3 regions of the Clostridium sp. JS66 genome follow, and region 1 is predicted to be linked to each of the others. Evidence: riboswitches for the same ligand, from Rfam matches in the RefSeq annotation. Region 1 holds a riboswitch; each other region holds the start of a gene.
What was found. A riboswitch is a leader RNA that binds a small molecule or an ion and turns the genes downstream of it on or off. The one in region 1 is predicted to bind FMN.

Region 1 (8,085 bases):
AGGTAGATACTATTAAGTATTTATTACATGTTGAAATACAAAAGGCTCCAGAAAGAGAGAGAGTAGTTAAAGAAATTCATACAAATCAAGCAGAAGATGATTCAGTAAAGAAGCAGCCAGTTAGAAAAGAAAAAACAGTTGGAAGAAATGACCCATGTCCATGTGGTAGTGGTAAGAAATATAAAAACTGTTGTGGAAGATTTGAGTAGTGTAGATTGTATTCTAGAAAAACTTTTTGCAAACGCAAAAAGTTTTTCTTATATTTATATAAAAGGAAGTGTGATTAAATGGTAATTCAATTAGAAGAAGTATTAAGCTCTTTGAATAATTTAAATGAAATCATAAAAGAAATTAGGGATTCACTTTGACATAGAGAGCACTAAAAATAAAATAGAAGAATTACAAAGAAAAATGCAGGAAACTAACTTTTGGAATGATACAGATAAAGCACAAGAAATAACAAGTGAAGAAAGGTTCCTTAAATCTAGATTAGATAGGTATAAAGAACTTGAAACTAAAATTCAGGATGCTGAATTTTTAACTAAGCTTGCAATAGAGGAAAATGACCTTTCTTCATCAAAGGATATAATGAGAGAAGTAGAAGAGATTGACAATGAAACAGAAAGGTTTAGGATTGAGATATTACTTTCTGGAGAATATGATAAGAACAATGCCATAATGGATATCCATGTAGGCGTTGGAGGTACTGATGCTCAGGATTGGACAGAAATGCTTCTCAGAATGTATACAAGATGGGCAGAAAAAAAAGGATTTAAAATAGAAACTGTAGATATTTTACCAGCAGAGGATGCAGGAATTAAAAGTGCTACTTTAAGAATAATTGGAGAATTTGCTTATGGATATTTAAAAGCTGAAAAAGGGATTCACAGATTAGTTAGAATATCACCTTTTAATGCTAATGGAAAAAGGCAGACCTCATTTGCATCTATTGAAGTATTGCCGGAGCTAACTAATAATCAAGATATAGATATAAAACCGGATGATATAAAAGTTGACACTTATAGGTCTAGTGGAGCAGGAGGACAGCATGTAAATAAGACAGAATCAGCCATTAGAATAACTCATATTCCAACAGGAATTGTAGTACAGTGTCAAAATCAAAGAAGTCAGCATCATAATAGAGAAGAAGCAATGAGAATGTTAAAAGCTAAGCTTGCTGAGCTTAAAGAAAGGGCTCATAAGGAAAAAATAGAAGATTTAACTGGAGAGCTTAAAGACATGGGCTGGGGAAGTCAAATAAGATCCTATGTATTCCAACCTTATACTATGGTAAAAGATCATAGAACATCTGTAGAATGTGGAAATATTAATGCAGTAATGGATGGAGATATAGATCAATTTATAAATGAATATTTAAAACAATATAATTAAAGTGTTTGAAGATCATAAGTATATTTACAATGTATTTATGACATGACTTATGAAAACTCATAAACTTGTTTTATTTGCACATGCAAGTGAAACAAATTTATGGGTTTTTATTATTTAATTTATTGGTTACGATTACATTGCTTGACAAATATAAATGATTAACATATTATTAGTATAACAATTATTTTTATAACAAGTATTAGTTCGCCATATAAAGGAGGAAAAAATGATTACATCTCTAGATAAATCCATTGGAATGTCCATAAATTATGTCAATAAAAAAATACAAAGATATTTATCCATAAACCTTGAAAAATACGATATTACGACAGAACAATGGGCAGTATTATTAAAATTAGTTGAGAAAGAAGGAATTAATCAGAAATTATTATCTAAGGAAGTAGAAAAAGATCAGGCAACACTAACAAGAATATTAGATATTTTAGAAAGAAAGAGTTTGATTATAAGAAAAAAATCACCCGAAGATAGAAGAGCTTTTTTAATTTACACTACTGATAAAGGTAAAGAAGTTAAGGAAGAAGTGTATCCTTTTATTGAAAAATTATTTAAAAATATGATATGTGGTATTCCAAAAGATGAATTGGATCTGTTTGTAGGTGTTCTTAGTAAAATTAATGAAAATATGTGTACTGAGGAACAAAAAATAAAACAATGTAATAAAAAGTAATTGGAGAATGTTTTAATAGGAGGTCGATATAATGGAAGAAAGAATAGAAGAAATTCAATATCAACAAAAGGTTTTTAAAGTAGTACCAATTAGTATAGCGTTAATAAGTGCAGGATTTCTTTGTATGTTAAATGAAACAGTATTGAATATGGCGTTAAAAAATTTGATGGTTCAGTTTAGTATAACTGCAAACACTGTACAATGGTTAAGTACAGGATATATGCTTATTATGGGTATTTCTATACCTATCTCAGCTTATCTTACTCAAAGATTTACAACAAGGCAATTATTTTTAGCTTCTGTAATTATATTTATACTTGGAACAATTATAAGTGGAATTGCTCCTACTTTTTCAATTTTATTAGTAGGACGATTAATTCAAGCTGTAGGAACAGGTGTTTTAATACCTAATATAATAAATACCTTAATAATTATTAATCCTATAGAAAAACGTGGAAAGGCACTTGGGATATTCAATCTTGTTATGTTTTGTGCACCTGCTATTGGTCCAACTCTTTCAGGATTAATCATACAATCTCTTAATTGGAGATGGTTATTTTTTGCCATAGCACCTTTCTCTGTTATTGCACTTATACTTGGGTATATTTATATAGAGAATGTAACAGAACTATCAAAACCAACTCTTGATGTTGTATCAGTTGTATTATCAACTATTGGCTTTGGTGGATTTATATATGGAGTTAGTAATATAGGAGGAGCATCTAATACTACAATGGTTGTTCCTATGATTGTAGGATGCATTGCACTAGCAATATTTGTATTACGTCAATTACATATGAAACAACCTATGTTGGATATGCGTACATTTAAGTATCCAATGTTTACCTTGGGAACTATACTTATTATAATTATGCACATGGTTAACTTTGCAACTATGCTTCTTTTACCAATGTTTCTTGAAGGAGCTTTGGGTTTAACAGCTTTTACAGCAGGACTTATTATGCTTCCTGGAGGACTTATCAATGGAATTGTATCACCTATTTCAGGACATCTTTATGATAAGTTTGGTCCTAAAGTATTGATTCTTCCAGGATATATTATTTCAACTATTGTATTTTTTATATTTTCTAGAAGTTTGTCACTTAGCATAACTATTCCAACAATAATTATTTTGCATTGTCTTTCATTAATAGCTGTTGGAATGATAAATACACCAACTCAAACAAATAGTTTAAATCAATTGACTCCAGAATATTATCCTCATGGTACAGCTATAATGAATACATTACAACAAATAGCAGGGGCATTTGGAACCTCATTATTTGTTGCTATTATGTCTGCTTATCAAAAGAATTATTTAATGACTGCAAGTAATCCTAATGATTCTAAGCAGCAAGCTTTGGCATTAGTTTTAGGAGTACGACATACCTTTGCAATTGAAGTAGGGGTACTTATTGTTGCTGTAATAATATGTTTATTTATTAAAAATAATAAAAAGGCAGTAACACAGTAGATTTAAGAAACCACTAGAGTTTAATATTATTTAAAGTTGTTAGCTTATATTAATTTGCCAAATACCATGTTGGTGGTGTAATATATTATTAGTCATTTTTAAAATAAAATGAAAATTGCTACTTATAGTAGCTTAATGTTTTCAGTAAGCACCCTTGTTTATTACTGTTTTAGGGTGCTTAAATTAAGATAATAAGGTTGGAGGCAAGTATAAGTAATATGAAAAATATAGTAGATAGATTGGTAGAAGAACTTAATTTAAATAAGAAAAATGTTGAAAGTGTAATAGATCTTTTAGATGGAGGAAATACTGTACCATTTATAGCTAGATATAGAAAAGAAGTAACTGGTAATATGGATGATGTAACTCTTAGAAATCTATTTGAAAGACTTACATATTTGAGAAACTTAGAGAGTAGAAAAGAAGATGTTATAAGGCTTATAGATGAACAAGGTAAGCTTACAGATGAATTAAAAACAATTATAATGAAATGCGATACCTTAACCGAAATAGAGGATATATATAGACCATATAAGCCTAAAAAAAGAACAAGAGCCATAATAGCAGCAGAAAAGGGTTTAAAACCATTAGGAGAAGCTATATGGAATGGCGAGTTTAAAGATGACATAAAAGAATATGCCAGTAAATTTATAAATGAAGAAAAGGAAGTAAAGTCAGAGGAGGAAGCACTACAAGGTGCAATGGATATAATAAGCGAAATTATATCTGATACTGCTGAATATAGAAAATGGATTAGAAACTTAGTTAAAAATGAGGGACTTATAGAAACTACTGGCGAAAATAAGGAAAATGAAACTACTCCTTATGAAATGTATTACGATTATAAGGAAGCTGTAAAAAGTATTCCAGCTCATAGAATACTTGCGATAAACAGAGGAGAAAAAGAAAAGATACTTTCAGTTAAAGTAACTGCAGACATGGAAAAAATAATTGTCTATTTAAAATCGCAGTGCTTGAAAGGAAATGACAATACAGATATTTATATAGAAGAAAGTATAAAGGATTCATTAAAAAGACTTATATATCCATCTATTGAAAGGGAAATAAGAGCTGAACTCACAGATATAGGAGAAGAAGGAGCTATAAAGATATTTAAGGCTAATTTAAAAGCATTATTAATGCAGCCTCCTATTAAAGGAAAAGCAGTATTGGGCTATGACCCTGGATTTAGAACAGGATGTAAAATAGCTGTACTAGATGATACAGGTAAACTATTAGATACAGCTACAGTATATGCTACAGTACCTAAAAATGATGTAGAAGGAGCTATAAAGACACTTAAAGAATTAGTTTATAAATATGATGTAGGTGTTGTATCTTTGGGAAATGGTACTGCTAGTAGAGAGTCTGAAGAAGTTATTGTAAGATTAATAAAAGAAGTTAAAGAAGAAAAAAACAAAGAGCTCTATTATGTTATTGTGTCAGAAGCTGGAGCTTCAGTATATTCAGCATCTGAGTTAGCAGCTAAAGAGTATCCAGATATAAATGTATCCTTAAGAGGAGCTATATCCATAGGAAGAAGACTTCAAGATCCACTAGCTGAACTTGTAAAAATAGATACTAAGTCTATAGGTGTAGGACAATATCAACATGATGTCACACCTAAAAAATTAGATGAATCTTTGAAAGGTATTGTAGAGGATTGTGTAAATAGTGTAGGTGTAGATTTAAACATAGCTACGCCATCACTTTTAAGTTATATTTCAGGAGTAAATGCAACAATAGCACAGAATATTGTAAGCTATAGAGAAGAAAATGGTAAGTTCAAAGGTAGAAAGGAACTTTTAAAGGTCAAAAGATTAGGAGCTAAGGCTTTTGAGCAATGTGCAGGATTTCTAAGGGTTATGGAAAGTAAGGAACCTTTAGATAATACATCAGTTCATCCTGAATCATATGAAGCTGCTAAGGCGTTATTAACTACATTAGGATATACAATAGAAGATTTGAAAAATGTAAAATTATCAGATATAGATCAAAGAGTAGATAATATAGGTATTCAAGGATTAGCAAAAAAATTGGAAATAGGTGTTCCTACGCTTAAAGATATAATAAAGGAAATGAAGAAACCAGGAAGAGATCCAAGAGAAGAAATGCCAAAGCCTGTATTGAAAACTGGGATTATAGATATGGCTCAATTGAAACCAGGTATGCAACTTACAGGGACTGTAAGAAACGTGGCAGACTTTGGAGCTTTTGTTGATATAGGTGTTCATCAAGATGGACTTGTACACATAAGTCAGTTATCGGATAAATTTGTAAAGCATCCTTTAGATGTAGTTCAAGTTGGAGATATAGTTGAAGTAACTGTGCTTGAAGTGGATGAAAAAAGGAAAAGAATAGCATTAACTATGAAAAAATAATTATTAGCAAATAATACATTTAAATATTTTGTTATATTACTTGAATTTTAAAAAAACTTGTACTATAATATAAACATAAAAGTTAATAAAATTAGTCTTCAGGGCGGGGCGAAATTCCCCACCGGCGGTATAGCCCGCGAGCCTTAAATAGGTATGATTCGGTGTAATTCCGAAGCCGACAGTAAAGTCTGGATGGAAGAAGATAAAGTATAATGTTTATTCGCCCTGGTATTTTATATCAGGGTTTTGTTTATGCCATTATACATCTAAAAATCAAATCCCAAAGAAGATGAATTTATTTTAAGTTTTTAAATTTAATTGGAGGATGGTAAAAATGAAAAACGAAAAATTAAACAGATTGGTTAAGGTGTCTTTACTTGGGGTGATCGGATTTATACTTATGTTTATAGAGGTAGCTACACCATTATTTCCAAGTTTTTTGAAAATCGATATAAGCGATTTACCAGCTTTAGTAGGAGCTTTTGCATTAGGACCTGTAGCAGGTATATCTATAGAATTTTTGAAGAATTTGCTTCATGGTTTATTTGTTGGAGGAACAGCTTTTATAGGAGAATTAGCAAACTTTGCAGTAGGATCAATTTTGGTAGTAGTAGCTGGATATATTTATAATAAAAATAAAAGTAGAAGAACAGCTATATTTGGTTTAGCTGTAGGAACAGTTGCAATGTCATTAGCAGCTAGTGTTTTAAATTACTTCATATTATTGCCTTTATATGAAACAGTGCTTCATTTCCCTATAAGTGCTATAGTAGCAATGGGAAATAAGATAAATCCAAATATAAAAGACCTAAATAGTTTTGTAGTTTTAGCTATCATGCCTTTTAACTTGATTAAAGGAATAATATTATCTTGTTTAACATTTGTTATGTATAAAAGTGTATCGCCAATTCTTCATGAAGAAAAAAGAAGTAAAACACAACTTGCAAAGAATAATTAATATAAAAAATCCAGGTAACTCTGGATTTTTTTTTACTTACATACGATAATAAAAAAGAGGTGAATACTATGGCAGGTATATGGAATATAAATAGTACCTATAATGTTAATACCAAGAGAATGTTTAGCAAATTATCCTTTGAAGTTGGACAGAATTTTGCAGCTAGAATTATGAATTTAGATAAATTAACAGGAGAAGTTTTATTAAAGCTTTTAGATGGATGGCAATTTTCAGCAAAGCTTCAAAATGGTGTAGATATATTACCACAAGGTTTGATGAGATTTCAAGTAGAAGGTTTTGAAGATGGAAAACTTCAATTAAAAATACTAAATCCTGATAATAAAAAAAGCAACACAGAAGAGGATTCTATAGATTTTTTATTGAAAAGTAAAAGTATTAATGTAGATAAAGAAGACTATCCTCTTTTAAATAGAATGATAAAACATGAGATGCCTTTAACAAAAGAAAATATATCAAATATGAAAACTATAGTAGATTTTATGGGTAAGATAAAGCAGAATCCAGAAGAGGAAAATGCATTTATAGGTAAGTATATGCAGAGTAAAAATGTACTTCCAGATAGTCTTAAAGGTCAAGAAATTAAAGATACATTAAAAAGTTTTTTTAATGAATTAAAGAACCTTTCAGAAGAGGATATACTTATTTTTGCAGAGAATAACATTGATTTGACAGAAGATAACATTAAAAGTTTTAATGATATGTTTAAGGGATCAGGAAATTTATATAAGGAAATTAAAAATATAGAACAGCAGGTTTTAAAGAATAATGCGCAAAAGCAACCTGATGAAAATGTAAAAAGTGAAAAAATTTATATTAACGCTGAACAAGAAAAACAAATAGTAGGGGATAATGTTGAAAACATAACATACAAAGAAGATACTAATTATACAAATACAATTGAAAATCAAGGCGAAAATATAAATAGTGATAAAAGTATAAGCGATAACAAAAATTTAGTTAATAGTGATGTAAAAAGTAAAGGAGAAAATTTAGAAAATAGTAATGTTGCAATTAAAACAGAAAACAAAGTTGAAGATAAAAGTACAACTGAGGGTAAGGATACTATAACAAATAAAGAAATAGAAACAGGTGAAACCATTGAAAAGGAAATTAAGAATTATGTAAGTAAAAATAATACTATTGATAAAGAAAAAATTGTGGATAACATTGC
Region 2 (8,085 bases), 2.0 Mb from region 1:
TTACTTGAACCATCAAGTTTCATTTTATATATTTTAGAATTATCAGATTCATTTATATAATAAATCCAGTTTCCAACTATATTTAAACTCAAAATACTGTCTTCTTCATTTAGTATTGTGTTTCCTGAACCATCTGTATTTATTTTACATAAATGATTTTTACCATCTTTATTAGTATCTTGAAGATAGTAAATTGTATTTCCAATTACAATCATGTTCTTACATGAGAATGAGATATCACCAATTATTTTTGTTTTGCTAGATCCATCAGTTTTCATCTTGTATATTTCAAATCCTGTGGAATAATAAATCCAATCTCCAACAACATTTATGTATCTATATATACCATTGTCTAACTTTGTAGTTGAACTGCCATCTTCCTTAGATTTATATAAACCTCCAAATGGATAAGTAGTATAATAAACCCATTCTCCTTGTTTAGCAGCAAGTCCCTGTAAACATACATTACCATTAGTGTTACCTGCAGGATATATCATATAATTTATTAGTTCATCTGATATCACCTTACTTCCACCAATTATATTAGCTTCACACTGTGAAGGTATTTTGGAAAGTACAAAATCTTTAGTGGGTTGTCCAGAATCATCATTTACTAATATAATAGCAGATGAATTTTTTGATGCTAAAGCCGAGCCTGCTAACGCGTCGGGAAAATTTTCACCATTAGCAAAATAAATTTTACTAAAGTCAAGTTCATTTTTAAATTTATTTAATACTGCAATATTAGTATCATATCTACTATCACCATATGTTCTTTCAGCATTAGGCAGCGAATAAAAAATATCTTTACTCACTACAGAATCATCACCAATTACATATGTCTTTGATATATTTTTATTTTTCATATATTTAATTACAGAAGTTGGTAGATTATTACTAGGTGTAAGTATAATCGGCATAGATTTTTTAGCTGCAATGGGTGCTGCTGATACTGCATCGGGAAAATTTTCTCCATTAGCCACAAATATTTCGCCTTTAAAATCTAACTGCTCTGCAACCTTAACTGCAGTTTCATATCTATCTTGTCCCCAAAGTCTTGTAGTTTTAATATTTAGGTTTTCAAGTTTATTTTTAACTGTATCAGATATAACTGCTGTTCCACCAATAATAAATACCTGTTTTACTCCTAACTTTTTTAATTCATCTTCAACTCTAGTGTCTAGAGTTGTTCCTGGATTCAATAAAATAGGTGCATTATATTTTTTAGCAAGTGGGGCTGCACTAAGAGCATCAGGGAAATTTTCTCCACTAGCTAGGACCGCGTATTTCGAACCATTTGTCCAACCACTTTTGCAAATTTCGATGGCTGTATTATACCTGTCATCACCACAAATACGCTGAATGTTAGTTGAAGCCATTACTTTAGTTGACATAGAAAAAGTCGCGCCTACAATACACAGCATAATGATTAACTTGTTTTTCATAATTATAGTGCCTCCAATATTAGTAAGTTATTTGAAATTAAGGTAAATTTCATTATCATTATACTATAAAAAGTCTTATTCAGGTATAAATGGATAGTTTTGTTTTTCATATATCATTAAACACATAAATTATTAGTAATGATAAATAACTCAGCAGTAATATAAAAAAATACCAAGCTATAAAACTTAATTCATAGCTTGGTGCTTTTTTACTACATATTCTCTACAAATTGAATTTTTAGCCCATTTGGGTCTAACACAAAAAAGAATTTAACATGTGGATTAGGCTGAAATGGTCCGCTATGTATAGCTATTCCTTTTGACTTAACAAGCTCCATCATTTGATCTACTGAATTCACTTCAAAACCAAGGGAAATATCGGCACCATAATTTACTTCTTTCACATTTGAGTTATATACAAGTTCTATCTTTGTTTCCCCTTCTCCTAAAAAGGCAATTTCCATTCCTGGTCCACCTTTAAATCTTTGCTGAATCTTAAGTCCAACAATATCTTCATAAAACTTTAAAGATTCCTCTAAATCTTTAACTGTTAATGTACTCCAACAGAATTTCATATTCTAATTCCTCCCTTTAATATCTCTGCTTTAATTATATAAAATATTATTGCAATTTAAAATATTTATATGTAACTAAAACTCCATATTTTCATTTATTGCTTCATGTTCTTCTGTATAATTTGTACCGTTTTACAACTTTACATTACTAGCTACATTATTTAATACATTTTTTCTAAGTTTATAATGCTCTTTATAAATTTTTGAATTATTGATATCAGGAGTATACTTATTTATGATTTTTAAGTTACCTGCAAGTGCTTTCTTTAAATCCTGTGTATCACCCACTGCATAGGAAGCAACAATACAATTTGTAAGTACAGCACCACCTGAAACTTCTAATGTAATTGCCTCACTTTGCATAATGTCTGCTTTAATTTGATTCCAAAGATGATCTCTACTTCCACCTTCAGTTATGGTAATTCTATTTATTTCAATTCCAGCATTTCTATAATCATTTGTAATTTCCATATAATCATATGCAATAGCCTCCAAAACAGATCTCCATAAGACAAATTGGTCAGTATCTAAGGTCATGTTCAAAAAACAGCCCTTAACATTTGAAAATTCTCCATATCCACCAGTTAAATATGGTAAAAAAATCACACCATTGCATCCAGGCTTAACCTTTTCCGCTCCTTCACTAAGTGCTCTATAATAACTGTCGTCATCAGATTTCTTACAAATACTATCCTTAAACCATCTCAGTGCCAAACCTCCAGTTCTAACAAATCCCCAATAAAAATATGTATTCTCCAAAGTACCACTGTTAAAAATCAATTCACTTCCCTTCTTACTTAGTTCTGGAATAATTCCATTTGTTGAAACGCAAAACATAGCACAAGTTCCAGCAACGTCCACAGCTTTATTTGCTTCAAGTATTCCACTTCCAAGCATGGACTGCATGGTGTCACCCGCTCCAGCACAAATTGGTATGCCATGAGGGCATCCAGTTTCCTCTGCAACACCTTCTGACAGAGTACCAATAACATCCCAGGGTTTTACAATTTTAGGCATATAACTTTTGTCTATTCCCAATATGTTAAGCTGCTTATCAGACCATTCCTTTTCATATACACGATATCCAAGTCCCCAACCTGACATGGTTCCCCAATCAATAAAGGCAGCACTGCTCTTTAAACCTGCAAGATTCATTAAAATATAAGGAGCATTATGAACAAATTTCTTTCCTCTTTTTTGAAATTCTTTAATATTTTCCAAAATCCATCGTGCATGTAATGCAGGAAACATACAGCTTGGATCAGCATTACCCGTTTCTCTTCCCCAAATATCAAGATCCAATTTTTTAAGGTTTTCAACATCACTTTGCGTTCTTGAATCCAGGTAGTTTATATAAGGCGTAATTGCCTTCCCATTCTCATCTATGCCAACAACTCCACAGATGATTCCATCACCCATAATTGCTTTGATTTGTCCAGGATCAATTTTTTTATCTTTCAACTGTTTTATGCACTGCTTAATTCCTAGTTTTGTAAGCAAAAAATATTCATCTGCATCCATTTCAACCCATCCTGGATGTGGATATTTTAAAGTTGTCTTATTAGATGATTTTACTATACATTTCATATTTTCATCATATACAGCTACTTTTACACTTTGAGTACCTGCATCAAAACCCAGATAATAATGTCCCATTTTTCATTTTTAGCAGGAGATATTTAAACACATAAGTCTCCCACTAAAATTCACCTCTTTTCCTTATATAAAGTATTGTGTACCTTGATATAAAGCTATATAAAACATCTATAGAGTAAAAATAAATTTCTATATACCAACTTTTTTTAACATAAAAATAACCCCTAGGTTTTCCTAGGGGTTAGTAAACACAATAAACATATTGTTAAATTTAACAATATACAATATTATTCATTCACCTTCTTTCATCCAGACTATACTGTCGGCTTCGGAATTTAACCGAATCTGCCAAATGGCTTGCGGGCTATACCGCCGATAGGGAATTTCACCCAACCCCGAAGGATACTTTATATAACTTTACCATTAATATAGCATTGTTATTTTTTCATGTCAATCATGACTTATACTAATTTCCTTTTTCCATACCCTTTGCCATTCCATCTTCTAATTGCTTACCTTCTTTTAATAAAAATGTGGGAATAACAATAATTGCTGTGATGACTGAAATGACTAACATAGTATCATTCAGTGCTTGAAGCTGAGCTTGTTTTGCAACTATTCCAAAAAGCTGACTTAATGCTCCAGCTTGAGCATCGCTTGGAGATACTCCAGATTGTACCATAACTCCCTGCAGCATTTTAAACAGGTTCATGCTATTGGGATTAAAATAATTTACCTGTTGAGATAAATTCGAATAATTGATTGTGGTTCTACTCTGCATGATACTTGTAATCAAAGTAATTCCGATAGATGTACCTACTTGCTTTACTGTATTTAAAAGTGCTGAAGCATTTGACATTACAGACTTTGGCAATGCACTAAACCCCATTGTTTGAACTGGCGCTATAAGAAACCCTACTCCAAAACCTCTTATCATTAACAGAACAGTTATAATTGTATTAGAAGTTTCCAATGTAATTTTGGACATACTGTAGCTATTTAAACCAATTAATACCAAAGCAGATATAGCAAATATCCTTGTATCCAGTTTATTCCCTATTTTTCCGTAAACCGTCATAGAAATTGCAGTTGCTATTGCTTCAGGAAAGAGTATTAAGCCTGCTTGCATAGAATCTAATCCTTTAATCTGCTGAAGAAATATAGGCATAAGAAACACACCTCCATAGAGAGCCAATAAAGCAACGTTCATAATAATGTTACTCATGCAAAAAGTGTAATTCTTTAAAAGTCTCAAATTAAGCATAGGTTCAGGGATTAGCAGTTCATTAACAACAAACATGAACATACTATAACATCCTACTATCATTATGATTATATTTTTAATATCGCTCCAATCCACATTACTTTTTCCCAGCACATAAAGAATAGCTGACATTCCAACAGCTGAAGTCACAAGACCTATGATATCAAAGTGTTGCGAAGCTTTGTGCTGTGATTCTCTAAGTATGATCATAGCTAATATTGTACTGAGTATCCCTATTGGAATATTAATGAAGAAAATAAACCTCCAATCAAGATTCTGAATGATATACCCTCCAAGAGTGGGGCCTAGAGCAGGAGCAGCCATAACACAGATACCAATAATACCCACAACCATACTCATTTCACTTTTATCAAAAGTAGTCATTAATATTGTCATACCAAGTGATATAATGAAGGCTCCTCCTACTCCTTGAGTAATTCGTGCTACTATAATAGACATTAAGTTCCATGAAATACCACACATTAATGAACCAGATGTAAATAAGATCAAAGCAATAACAAACACTTTTTTTAATCCAAATCTATCACTTAAATATCCTGTTGATGGTATAGTAACTCCCAGTGTCAATGTATAAGCACTTATTACCCACTGTATTTGATCAAGGGATACACTAAAGGTTTGCATCATTTTTGAGGTGGAAAGATTGACAACGCTGGTATCTAAGTTTGCCATAAAAAGTGCCGATACAACTACACTCATTGTAAGCCATTTATATGAAATATTCTTTTTATTTTCCATTACTACCCACCTACTTTATATGGATTTTTATGACTGCATTGGTTCCGGGTAAAAGATTACCATCTGTTTTATCCAACTTAATTTTTACAGGTACTTTCTGAACTACTTTTGTAAAAGTGCCACTTGAAGAAGAGGGAAGCATAGAAAATGCTGAATTTGATGCTTTACCTATAGAATCCACCTTTCCTTTAAAATCTTTTTCTTTAAACTCATCAAAATTTATATCTACCTGCTGACCCAATTTTATATTTTCAACCTTACTCTCTTCGATATTTGCAGTTACATATAACTGGCTTGGGTCTACCACCATGGCAAGAGTAGGAGCTGAAGTACTTAATTCATACTCCCCAACATTTGCCTGCTTTTTAATAATTACTCCATCCATAGGTGCCCTCAAAAGGGATTCATCTATACTGGAATCATCTAATCCAACAGCATCAATACGACCAATGATTTGATTTTTCACTACCTTATCCCCCTCTTTAACATTGAATTCAACAAGTTTTCCTGACACCTCAGGTAATATCTTCACAAAATCCCCAGATACCTTTGCATCTTCAGAAGAAATATAATATGTATTGTTATGCCAGTAGTAATATCCTACGCTTCCAAGGGTTATTAACATTGTAACAAATATAACTAAAATTATTAACTTTCGTTTTTCCTTCATTTTTATCATCCTCCCTAATTTTTTACGCCAACTTCGGCAAACATACCTGGTTTCAATTCTACATCCTGATTTTTAAACTTCACCTTAACAAGAATATTTTTATTTTTTAAATTAACTACAGAATCAATTACAGATATTTCACCGTTAAATTCCTTGTCTGGGACTTCTACTGCTTTAATAACCACTTCTTGTCCAACTTTTATTTTATTTATATATTCTGCAGGCAAATAAGCATCTACCACCATTGCATCAGAATTTACGATATTCATCAAATTAGCTCCTGCTGCTGCTAATTCTCCAGTTCTAATATCCTTTGCTGTCACAACTCCAGATATAGGTGAAACAATAACGGAATTGTCCATTTGAATTTTTGAAATATCTAATGCTGCCTGAGCCTCTTTTACTTGTGACTCTGCAACATTAATAGTTTCTTGTGCTTCTCCTTTATTTAAAATATCCAATTCTGCTTTTGATGATTTATAGGATGCCTCAGCTTCAGCTAACGCTGTCTGAAACTGCTCCAATTGAGATTTTGAAATAGCTCCAGTATCAAAAAGTTTTTGATTTCTTTCATAATTCTTCTTGGCATTTTCATAACTGACATTTGCACTATCCACTAAAGCCTGAGCTTTATATATTTGTTCTGGTCTGGACCCGCTTTGGGTTTTAGCTAAATTTGCTTGAGCCGTTCCTACACTGGCCTCTTCCTTAGCTACCTGTGCTTCAAGGTCTTTTGAATCCAGCTTCATGAGTGGGTCGCCTTTTTTCACCGTTGAACCAATATCAACATATGTTTCAGCAACTTTAGCAGTAATTTTTGAGGATATATTTACATTTTCATTGGTATTAATTTTACCTGCCATTAAATATACTGTTCCACATTTATCACTATGTTCTACATTTACAGTGGTTTTAGCATTACTTTTATCTGGGCTACTGCACCCTGTTAATATGGAGATTCCTAAAAATGTGGATAATATGAACATTAAACCTAGTTTTTTCATTAATCATTACTCCCTTCAATATATTGGTTATTTTTTCAAAATCAATTCCTATTAACTTTTATGTATTTTTTCTTTTTAAAAATAAGAAACGCACAGTTCCTTATTTGTATGATATAATAAGTTTACGATAAATGCAATAGAAAAAATAAAACTTTTCAAAAGGATGGTGTTAGCAATATGGATGAGCAAAAAAATAACTTTTCTACCGAGCCTACTAAATCTTGCAGCGATGAAAACAAAAATACGGTAACTAGACGACGTGGAAAGATCCTTGAAGCTGCAATACTTCAAGCTGCTTGGGATGAACTCAATAATGTAGGTTATTCTCATCTAACTATGGAGGGAGTTGCTGCACGAGCAAAGACAAATAAGGCAGTTTTATATCGTCGTTGGCCAAATAAACCAACACTTGTAATTTCAACAATACAAAAACATATACATAAACCTATTACTGATGCTCCTAATACAGGTAACCTTCGAAATGATGTAATTATTCTGCTTGAAGAAATAGCAAAACCTCTTCAAGCCATTAGTGCCGAAACCATACACGGCCTCATGGTAGACTCTAGTAGTCATATAATATCTTCAATACCACAAATAGTAAGTAAAAATAACGAAGACACATTGTCAAAATCCATGATGACGATTTTAAAAAATGCTGAACTTAGAGGAGAGGTAAATCTTAAAAAGGTTAGTCCTAGAATTATTTCACTACCTATAGATTTATTGCGGTATGAAATTCTCACTACTCATGAACCTATATCTGATAAAA
Region 3 (8,085 bases), 610 kb from region 1:
AGCTTATGCTGGATGCAAAAGGTGTAGATACAAAGTATGTTAACATGAAAATAAATTATTTAATAATAGTAGGAACTGTTTTATTAATGGTTCAAGTTGCATCTTATTTTAGACCTGAATTATCAGAAAAATTAAATATAGTATTTTCAGCATTTTTATTACTTTCTATAACAGTAGATATGGTCTATAGAAAGATAAGAAGAAAGAAAATGTTGAAAAAGAATTAGATTTAAATTAATGCTGTTGATAACTTACTATATCAACAGCATTTTTAATAAATAAAATAGAATGAATTATTTATATTGCTTTAAAGTTTTCGTAGTTTTCAGCATAATAATTTTTGTCATAAGGTGATTCTCTTAAAGGACATTGCAATCCAGGGCACATGAAACAATTTTTATAATTATTCTCATTATGAAAATAAATGCCTGAGTAGGTTTTGCTAGGAGTCATATAAAATTTATCATTAAGTGATACTCCTATATATTTCATAGGATCTTCTAGAATTTTGAATATTTTTCTTAATTCATCCATATTCCAATCTATAGTAGAACCAGGGTTTACTCTAGCTAAGCTGCCAGTACTAAAGTTAATTTCTATATATTTTTGTAGTTCTAAATGCACTTGTATTAAAATGGATTGACTTATATGTTCGGCTACTTTACTGATAAGTTTATCTTCCTTTGACTCACACCATTTTTGCAGTTCTATTCCAGATGTAATTATATAAGGAAAAGCTATAAGTTCATTACGTAAATTTACACTTATAACTCTGCTAAAAAACTCTTCACAACCAATTAAGGTAGAATTATGAGATTTTTTATCTATAGTACATTTTTTAAATAATGCCTTAGGCTTAGCCATTTTTTCAGCTTCAGATATGAGCTCTTTTAGTATAATAGATTGTTCCTTGCTACTAACATTTAATTCATTGTATAGCTTTGAGTATTCTATATTGAACTTTAAATCCTCCAACAAAATGCATCCATTAGTTAAAGTTTTCATAACATTCATCAACCCCTTAAATATATTTTAGTGTACATATTTAATCTGAAATAAGCATAATGCTTCGCATTTTTTAAACTGTGAAAGTTGAGTTTATGTGCTATTTCTTTCTCATACTGCACTGTTCCTTATTCTTGCATCTACTACAGTCATGGTCTATATTACTTAAAGGTTTATTTTTATCTGCGCCATAGATATAAGCCATAGATCGCAGTGATGTAAGCATAAAATCTTCGTTTACATATATATCTAGAAAATTTTTAGAATCTAGTTCATCTAAAATGTTTTTTTGGTACCGTAGAGGAATTTCACCATCTCCAGGTGCTATTCTATAACTAAGGCCTAATCCTAATTCTTTAGCCTTACTGTGTATGTGATTAAATAATTGGGAGCTTATTTCAAACAAATAGGAAGCAGCCATAGCGTCTAGTACCATTCCCTCCTTCATTTTAGCATAAGAAAAAAATTCATTTACTTTTTCAGAAATTTTATCACCAATAGTGACTAAACAGTAAAAGATATATTTATAATCTTCTATTACTTCGAAAGTAAAGTCTTTATTTTTTTCTGCTATAGTGAATATAGCAGAAGGTTGTACACATTCATATAAATTAGGTAAAAGCTTTTCATATAAAGAACTTATCTCTTCATCAGTTATAGTTTCACAATAGGATTTTAAAGTATCTATAACTTGCTGCTTATCCAATTTAAAATCAAAGTCTAGTACTACTTCCATTTTCATATACCTCCATTAATTAGCAAATACACACAAGTATATTATACACTATTTAAGTTGAAAATTTAGAATTTAATTAATAATTGACAAAATTATCAGAATGGTGTATATTAAACCTGTAATAAAACTTAATATAAAAACTTTCGGGGCAGGGTGAAATTCCCGATCGGCGGTAAAGTCCGCGAGCTGATAAGTCAGCATGAACTGGTGAGATTCCAGTACCGACAGTAAAGTCTGGATAAAAGAAAGAAAGATGCAATTTTAGTAATAAGCAATTAGTATGCTTTTAAATGTTTTGCATATAATAATCCCTGAAGGTTTCTTCAGGGATTTATTTTTTTTATAAACTATTTTAAAAGAAATTGGTAACACTTATAATCATCTACTTCAAAATTTTTAAAAATAAGTAATTAAATTGAAAATATATATTAGGAGGAAGGGGAAAGTCTTGAACGATAAGAAAAAAAATTTAGATGAATATTACATGAAAATGGCTTTAAATTTAGCATTAAAAGGACAAGGAAATGTAAATCCCAATCCTTTAGTAGGAGCAGTAATTGTCAACAATGGAAACATAGTTGGACAAGGGTACCATAAATTTTATGGAGGACCTCATGCAGAAGTATATGCTTTGAAAGAAGCTGGTGAAATGGCAAAGGGGGGAGAGCTTTATGTATCCTTAGAACCATGTTCGCATTATGGTAAAACACCTCCTTGTGCAGAAGCTGTTTTAAAGGCTGGCATTAAAAAAGTAGTAATAGCTATGAAAGATCCTAATTCCTTAGTAGCTGGAAGGGGAATAGAACTTCTAGAGAAAAATGGAGTAGAAGTAGTTGTGGGAGTTTTAGAGGAAGAAGCAAAAAAAGTAAATGAAATATTTATAAAATATATTACACAAAAAACTCCTTTTGTAATATTGAAAACGGCTATGACTTTGGATGGAAAAATAGCTACTAGAACAGGAGAATCGCAGTGGATAACAGGAGAAGAATCCAGAAAATATGTGCACATTATCAGAAACAGAGTAATGGGCATAATGGCTGGAATAGGAACTATTAAAAAGGATGATCCACTACTTACCACTAGATTTATAGAAGATGGTAAAAGCCCTACAGCTATAATTGTAGATTCTAAACTTTCAATACCTGTGCAATCAAAAATATTTACAACTTTAGATAAAAGAAAAATTATAATAGCATGTACTGAAGAATTTGATGCAAAAAAGAAAGAAGAGTTAGAACAAAAGGGGATAAAAATAATAGTAACTCCTAAAGATAATAATAGAGTAGATTTAAAATATTTGATGAAGGAATTAGGAAAAGAAGGTATAGATAGCATTCTTTTAGAAGGTGGAGGAGAACTTAATTTTTCCGCACTAGATTCTAAAATAGTAGATAAAATATTATGCTTTATAGCACCTAAAATTTTAGGAGGCGCTACAGCTAAAACTCCAGTTGAAGGTAACGGTATTGAAATTTTAAAGAATGCTGTATTAATCAATAAAATGAATTGCAAAAACGTTGGAGAAGATTTACTCATTGAAGGGTACTTTAACAATTAGAATATATAGATTAGTAATTAATACTTAAAAGGAGGTGGCTTTTTGTTTACTGGAATTATAGAAGAGGTTGGAAGAATTTTAAGTATATCTAAAGGCACAAACTCTGCACAAATTAATATAGAAGCTAAAAAGGTATTAGAAGATGTTAAGCTTGGAGACAGTATTGCTGTAAATGGAGTTTGTCTTACAGTAACAAGTTTTAAACATAATAGTTTTACTGTAGATGTTATGCCTGAAACTATGAGAAGAAGTAATTTAAATAATTTAAAAAAAGGCAGTTTAGTAAACTTGGAAAGAGCATTGGCTTTAGGTGAAAGATTAGGTGGACATATAGTTAGTGGGCATATAGATTGCACAGGAAAAGTAGTTAACATAAAGAATGAAGATATAGCTACCTGGGTTGCTGTAGAAGTTCCTGATGATGCATTAAAATATATTGTGCTTAAAGGATCAATAACCATAGATGGTATAAGTCTTACAGTAGCAGAAGTAAATGAAAAATCTTTCAGTGTTTCTCTTATACCACATACTAAAGGAGAAACCACTCTCTATGAAAAGAAGCTTGGCGATGAGGTAAATATCGAGTGTGATTTAATAGGAAAATATGTAGAGAGATTAGTTTTTATGAAGCAAAAGGAAGAAAAAAAAGAATCTAAAATAACAGAAGCTATGTTAAGAGAAGCTGGATTTATGTAGATGATCAATTAATGATTTGTAATAAAAATTTAACTATAGAGAAGTTAATAACTAAAGTGTTGAAGGAGAGATAGAAATGGAATTTGAATTTAATAGTATAGAAGAAGCTTTAATGGATATAAAAGAAGGAAAAATGATAGTAGTAATAGATGATGAAAGTCGTGAAAATGAGGGAGATCTCCTTATGTCTGCAGAGAAGGTAACCCCTGAGGCTATAAACTTTATGGCTAAGTTTGGAAGAGGACTTATATGTACACCTATGACAAAGGAAAGACTTAGAGAACTTAATATAAATCACATGGTAAGTGAAAACAGTGAAAAGTTTTCAACAGCATTTACAGTATCTGTTGATGCAGTGGAAACTTCTACAGGTATATCAGCTTATGATAGAGCTTTAACAATACAGAAGCTTGTAAATCCAGAGTGCTCAGGAGAAGAATTTGAAAGACCAGGTCATATTTTCCCTCTTGAAGCTAAAGATGGAGGAGTACTTGTAAGAAATGGACATACTGAGGCTGCTGTAGATATATCAAGATTAGCAGGTTTTTCTCCAGCAGGCGTAATTTGTGAAATAATGAATGAAGATGGTACTATGGCAAGAACTCCACAGCTTATGGAGTTTGTAAAAAAACATAATTTAAAGATTATAACTATAGAGGATCTAATAGTTTATAGAAAGAAAACAGAAAAGTTTATAGAAAATGCAGCTGAAGCTCATATACCAACAAGATTTGGAGATTTTAAAGCTGTAGGATATAAAAATATTTTAAATGGAGAACATCATGTAGCGTTTGTAAAAGGAGAAAACTTTGAAGATGAACCAGTATTAGTAAGAGTTCATTCAGAATGCCTTACAGGAGATGCATTCCATTCTCTAAGATGTGACTGTGGAGATCAATTAGCAGCAGCTTTAACTCAAATAGAAAAAGAAGGCAGAGGAGTTCTTGTGTATATGAGACAAGAAGGAAGAGGTATAGGACTTTTAAATAAATTAAAAGCTTATGCACTTCAAGAACAGGGTATGGATACAGTAGAAGCAAATATTGCCTTAGGATTCCCAGCTGATTTAAGGGATTATGGTATAGCAGCTCAAATTCTTAAAGATTTAGGAGTAAATAGTGTAAGATTACTTACTAATAATCCTAAAAAAGTATCAGGACTTTCTGAATATGGAATAAATATAGTAGAAAGAGTACCAATAGAAATGGAATACTCAAAAGAGAGTATAGATTATATGAAAACAAAAAAAGAAAAGCTAGGACACTTACTTAATTTATAATACAGAAAGTGATTAATTTTATTTAAAATTTGGAGGTATAAATATGAAAATTTATGAAGGAAAATTAAGTGCAGAAACATTAAAATTTGGTTTAGTAGTTGGAAGATTTAATGAATTTATAGGATCTAAACTTTTATCAGGAGCACTAGATTGTTTAAAAAGACATGGAGCAACAGAAGGTAATATAGAAATAAGTTGGGTTCCAGGAGCTTTTGAAATTCCACTAGTAGCAAAAAAAATGGTAGCTATGAAAAAATATGATGCTGTTATATGCCTTGGTGCTGTAATTAAAGGTTCTACACCACATTTTGATTATGTATCTAGTGAAGTATCAAAGGGAGTAGCTCATGTATCATTAGAATCAGAAATACCTGTAATATTCAGCGTACTTACTACAGATAATATAGAACAGGCAATAGAAAGAGCTGGAACTAAAGCAGGTAACAAAGGTTGGGATGGAGCTATGTCTGCTATAGAAATGGCTAACCTAATGAAGGAATTAAAATAATATAGTATATAAGTTGCAAAATAAAAAAGGAGATGGCTTATTTTAAGACAGCTCCTTTTTTACTTATAATTAAAAAGTGTATAGTTTATGTATTCTTAAGCTCCAATGGAAGAAGAATCTTCCTCTTCTAGTTTTAATCCACTTTTAGCTGGAGTTTTAAATTTAGGTAATCCAAACATTATAGCCAGCACTGATGCAGCGCCTAAAAGATAGGGATAATAAAGATATTTCATTATCAAAAATGGCGAAACTGCTGCAAGGCCTGAAGCAACTAAAAGTTGAGCTCCATAAGGTATACATCCTTGTATAAAACAAGCAAAAGTATCTAAAAGACTTGCAGTTTTTCTTCTATCTACACCGTAATTTTCAGATAAATCTTTAGCCAAAGAACCAACTATAATTATGGAAACAGTATTATTAGCCGTACATAAATCTACTAAACTAACTAATATTCCGATACCAAATTCGGCACCTTTCCTTGAATGAACTCTTTTCTGTATTGTATTTAATAAAAAGTCTATTCCACCGTTGTATTTTATTAATTCACCAATACCTCCAATTAATATGGATATCATAGATATGTCTTCCATACCTGCAATACCCTTCGAACAAAGCTGAAATACTGTAAATATATCAAAAGATCCATAAATAATACCAATTATAGATGCTAGTACAATACCTCCAACTAATACTAACACTACATTGAAGCCTGTTAAAGCTACTCCAAATACAGCTATGTAAGGCAGTATTTTAATAAATTGATAATTATAAGGCCCTGAGTGATTAATATGCATGCCAAAAGTTAGAAATGCATATATTAATAATGTTAAAATAGCTGCAGGAAGCACTATTTTAAAGTTAGCTTTAAATTTATCTACCATTTCACAATCTTGAGTTTTAGTGGCAGCTACAGTAGAATTGGATATCATAGATAGACCGTCACCAAACATAGCACCACTGACTACAGCAGCAATTAAAAATGCTATAGGAAGACCTGTTTTTTGTGATATTCCAACTGCAATAGGTGATAGAGTTACTATTGTTCCAACAGAAGTTCCAAGTGACATGGATAAAAAAGAACCAATTACAAATATACCAGCTACCATAAAACTAGGTGGAAAAACAGCTAGTCCTAAATTTACAGTAGAATCTACAGCACCCATAGATTTGCTGACTTCAGCAAAAGCACCTGCTAAAATAAAAATTAAACACATCAGTATGATGCTAGAATCTCCAGCACCCTTGCAAAATCTCTCAACTTTTAATTCTATAGGTATATTTTTGTTTTGAAGTATAGCTATAGTAGATGCAATTATTAATGCTACAATTACAGGCATTTTATAAAAATCTTTCATTATAATTGAAACGCCAAGAAATAGCAGTATAAATATAACTAGTGGCAATAATGCCATAGCATTACCTTTTTTTTCATTCATTATTTTGAATACCTCCCTTTATGTTTTTGCATGATTTAATGCAGCAGATATATAATATCACGTATTACATTCAAGTATTGGTATAATAAATATATTTTATAATAAAGTTCATAGGTATTATAAAAAATTATATGTATTTCATGGAGTTTAGTGCTTTTGTTTTGACTAGGGTATTTAAAGCATGAATTTAATACAAAACATAGATATGAATATATTAATCTTTATACGAAACAAAGTTTAGCAAATTAAGAACTAATAGTTAAGAGTTAATAATGAAGGATGATTTTTTACTGTCATAAAAAATCATCCTTAACTATTAACTCTTCAATCTTATTTATTAACTAAAAAAGTTGTTTCTCAATATTTTTAAACTGCAAAAATTGAGTGCTTATAATTAAAAAGTATATAATTTATGTATTCTTAAGCTCCAATGGAAGAAGAATCTTCCTCTTCTAGTTTTAATCCGCTTTTAGCCGGAGTTTTAAATTTAGGTACTCCAAGTATTATAGCAAATATTGATGCGATACCTAAAAGATATGGATAACAAAGATATTTCATTATCAAAAATGGTGAAATTGCTGCAAGACTAGAGGCAACTAAAAGTTGAGCTCCGTAAGGTATACATCCTTGTATAAAGCAAGCAAAAGTATCTAAAAGACTGGCAGTTTTTCTTCTATCTACGCCGTAATTTTCAGATAAATCTTTAGCTAGTGAACCAACTATAATTATAGAAACGGTATTATTAGCAGTACATAAATCTACTAAACTAACGAGTACTCCTATGCCAAATTCGGCACCTCTCTTAGAATGAACTCTTTTTCGTATTGTATTTAATAAAAAGTCTATTCCACCATTGAATTTTAT

Region 2: another riboswitch for FMN. It lies ahead of Q6H37_RS10585 (FGGY-family carbohydrate kinase); the one in region 1 lies ahead of Q6H37_RS01140 (ECF transporter S component).
Region 3: another riboswitch for FMN. It lies ahead of ribD (bifunctional diaminohydroxyphosphoribosylaminopyrimidine deaminase/5-amino-6-(5-phosphoribosylamino)uracil reductase RibD); the one in region 1 lies ahead of Q6H37_RS01140 (ECF transporter S component).

What each region holds. Positions count from the first base shown of each region.
Region 1 covers NZ_CP131467.1:227,484-235,568, forward strand. The annotation lists gene secA (preprotein translocase subunit SecA) at 1-209, shown strand, start outside; one part of gene prfB (peptide chain release factor 2) at 288-350, shown strand; one part of gene prfB (peptide chain release factor 2) at 352-1,392, shown strand; gene Q6H37_RS01125 (MarR family winged helix-turn-helix transcriptional regulator) at 1,619-2,080, shown strand; gene Q6H37_RS01130 (MDR family MFS transporter) at 2,112-3,554, shown strand; gene Q6H37_RS01135 (Tex family protein) at 3,773-5,935, shown strand; FMN riboswitch at 6,026-6,143, shown strand; gene Q6H37_RS01140 (ECF transporter S component) at 6,270-6,893, shown strand; gene Q6H37_RS01145 (hypothetical protein) at 6,962-8,085, shown strand, end outside.
Region 2 covers NZ_CP131467.1:2,234,959-2,243,043, reverse strand. The annotation lists gene Q6H37_RS10595 (cell wall-binding repeat-containing protein) at 1-1,445, opposite strand, end outside; gene Q6H37_RS10590 (VOC family protein) at 1,658-2,020, opposite strand; gene Q6H37_RS10585 (FGGY-family carbohydrate kinase) at 2,153-3,676, opposite strand; FMN riboswitch at 3,910-4,023, opposite strand; gene Q6H37_RS10580 (DHA2 family efflux MFS transporter permease subunit) at 4,083-5,639, opposite strand; gene Q6H37_RS10575 (HlyD family secretion protein) at 5,650-6,309, opposite strand; gene Q6H37_RS10570 (efflux RND transporter periplasmic adaptor subunit) at 6,324-7,313, opposite strand; gene Q6H37_RS10565 (TetR/AcrR family transcriptional regulator) at 7,491-8,085, shown strand, end outside.
Region 3 covers NZ_CP131467.1:840,658-848,742, forward strand. The annotation lists gene Q6H37_RS03720 (hypothetical protein) at 1-227, shown strand, start outside; gene Q6H37_RS03725 (hypothetical protein) at 298-1,005, opposite strand; gene Q6H37_RS03730 (5-methyltetrahydrofolate--homocysteine methyltransferase) at 1,106-1,741, opposite strand; FMN riboswitch at 1,877-1,995, shown strand; gene ribD (bifunctional diaminohydroxyphosphoribosylaminopyrimidine deaminase/5-amino-6-(5-phosphoribosylamino)uracil reductase RibD) at 2,190-3,302, shown strand; gene ribE (riboflavin synthase) at 3,345-3,998, shown strand; gene Q6H37_RS03745 (bifunctional 3,4-dihydroxy-2-butanone-4-phosphate synthase/GTP cyclohydrolase II) at 4,075-5,277, shown strand; gene ribE (6,7-dimethyl-8-ribityllumazine synthase) at 5,321-5,785, shown strand; gene Q6H37_RS03755 (Na+/H+ antiporter NhaC family protein) at 5,881-7,221, opposite strand; gene Q6H37_RS03760 (Na+/H+ antiporter NhaC family protein) at 7,642-8,085, opposite strand, start outside.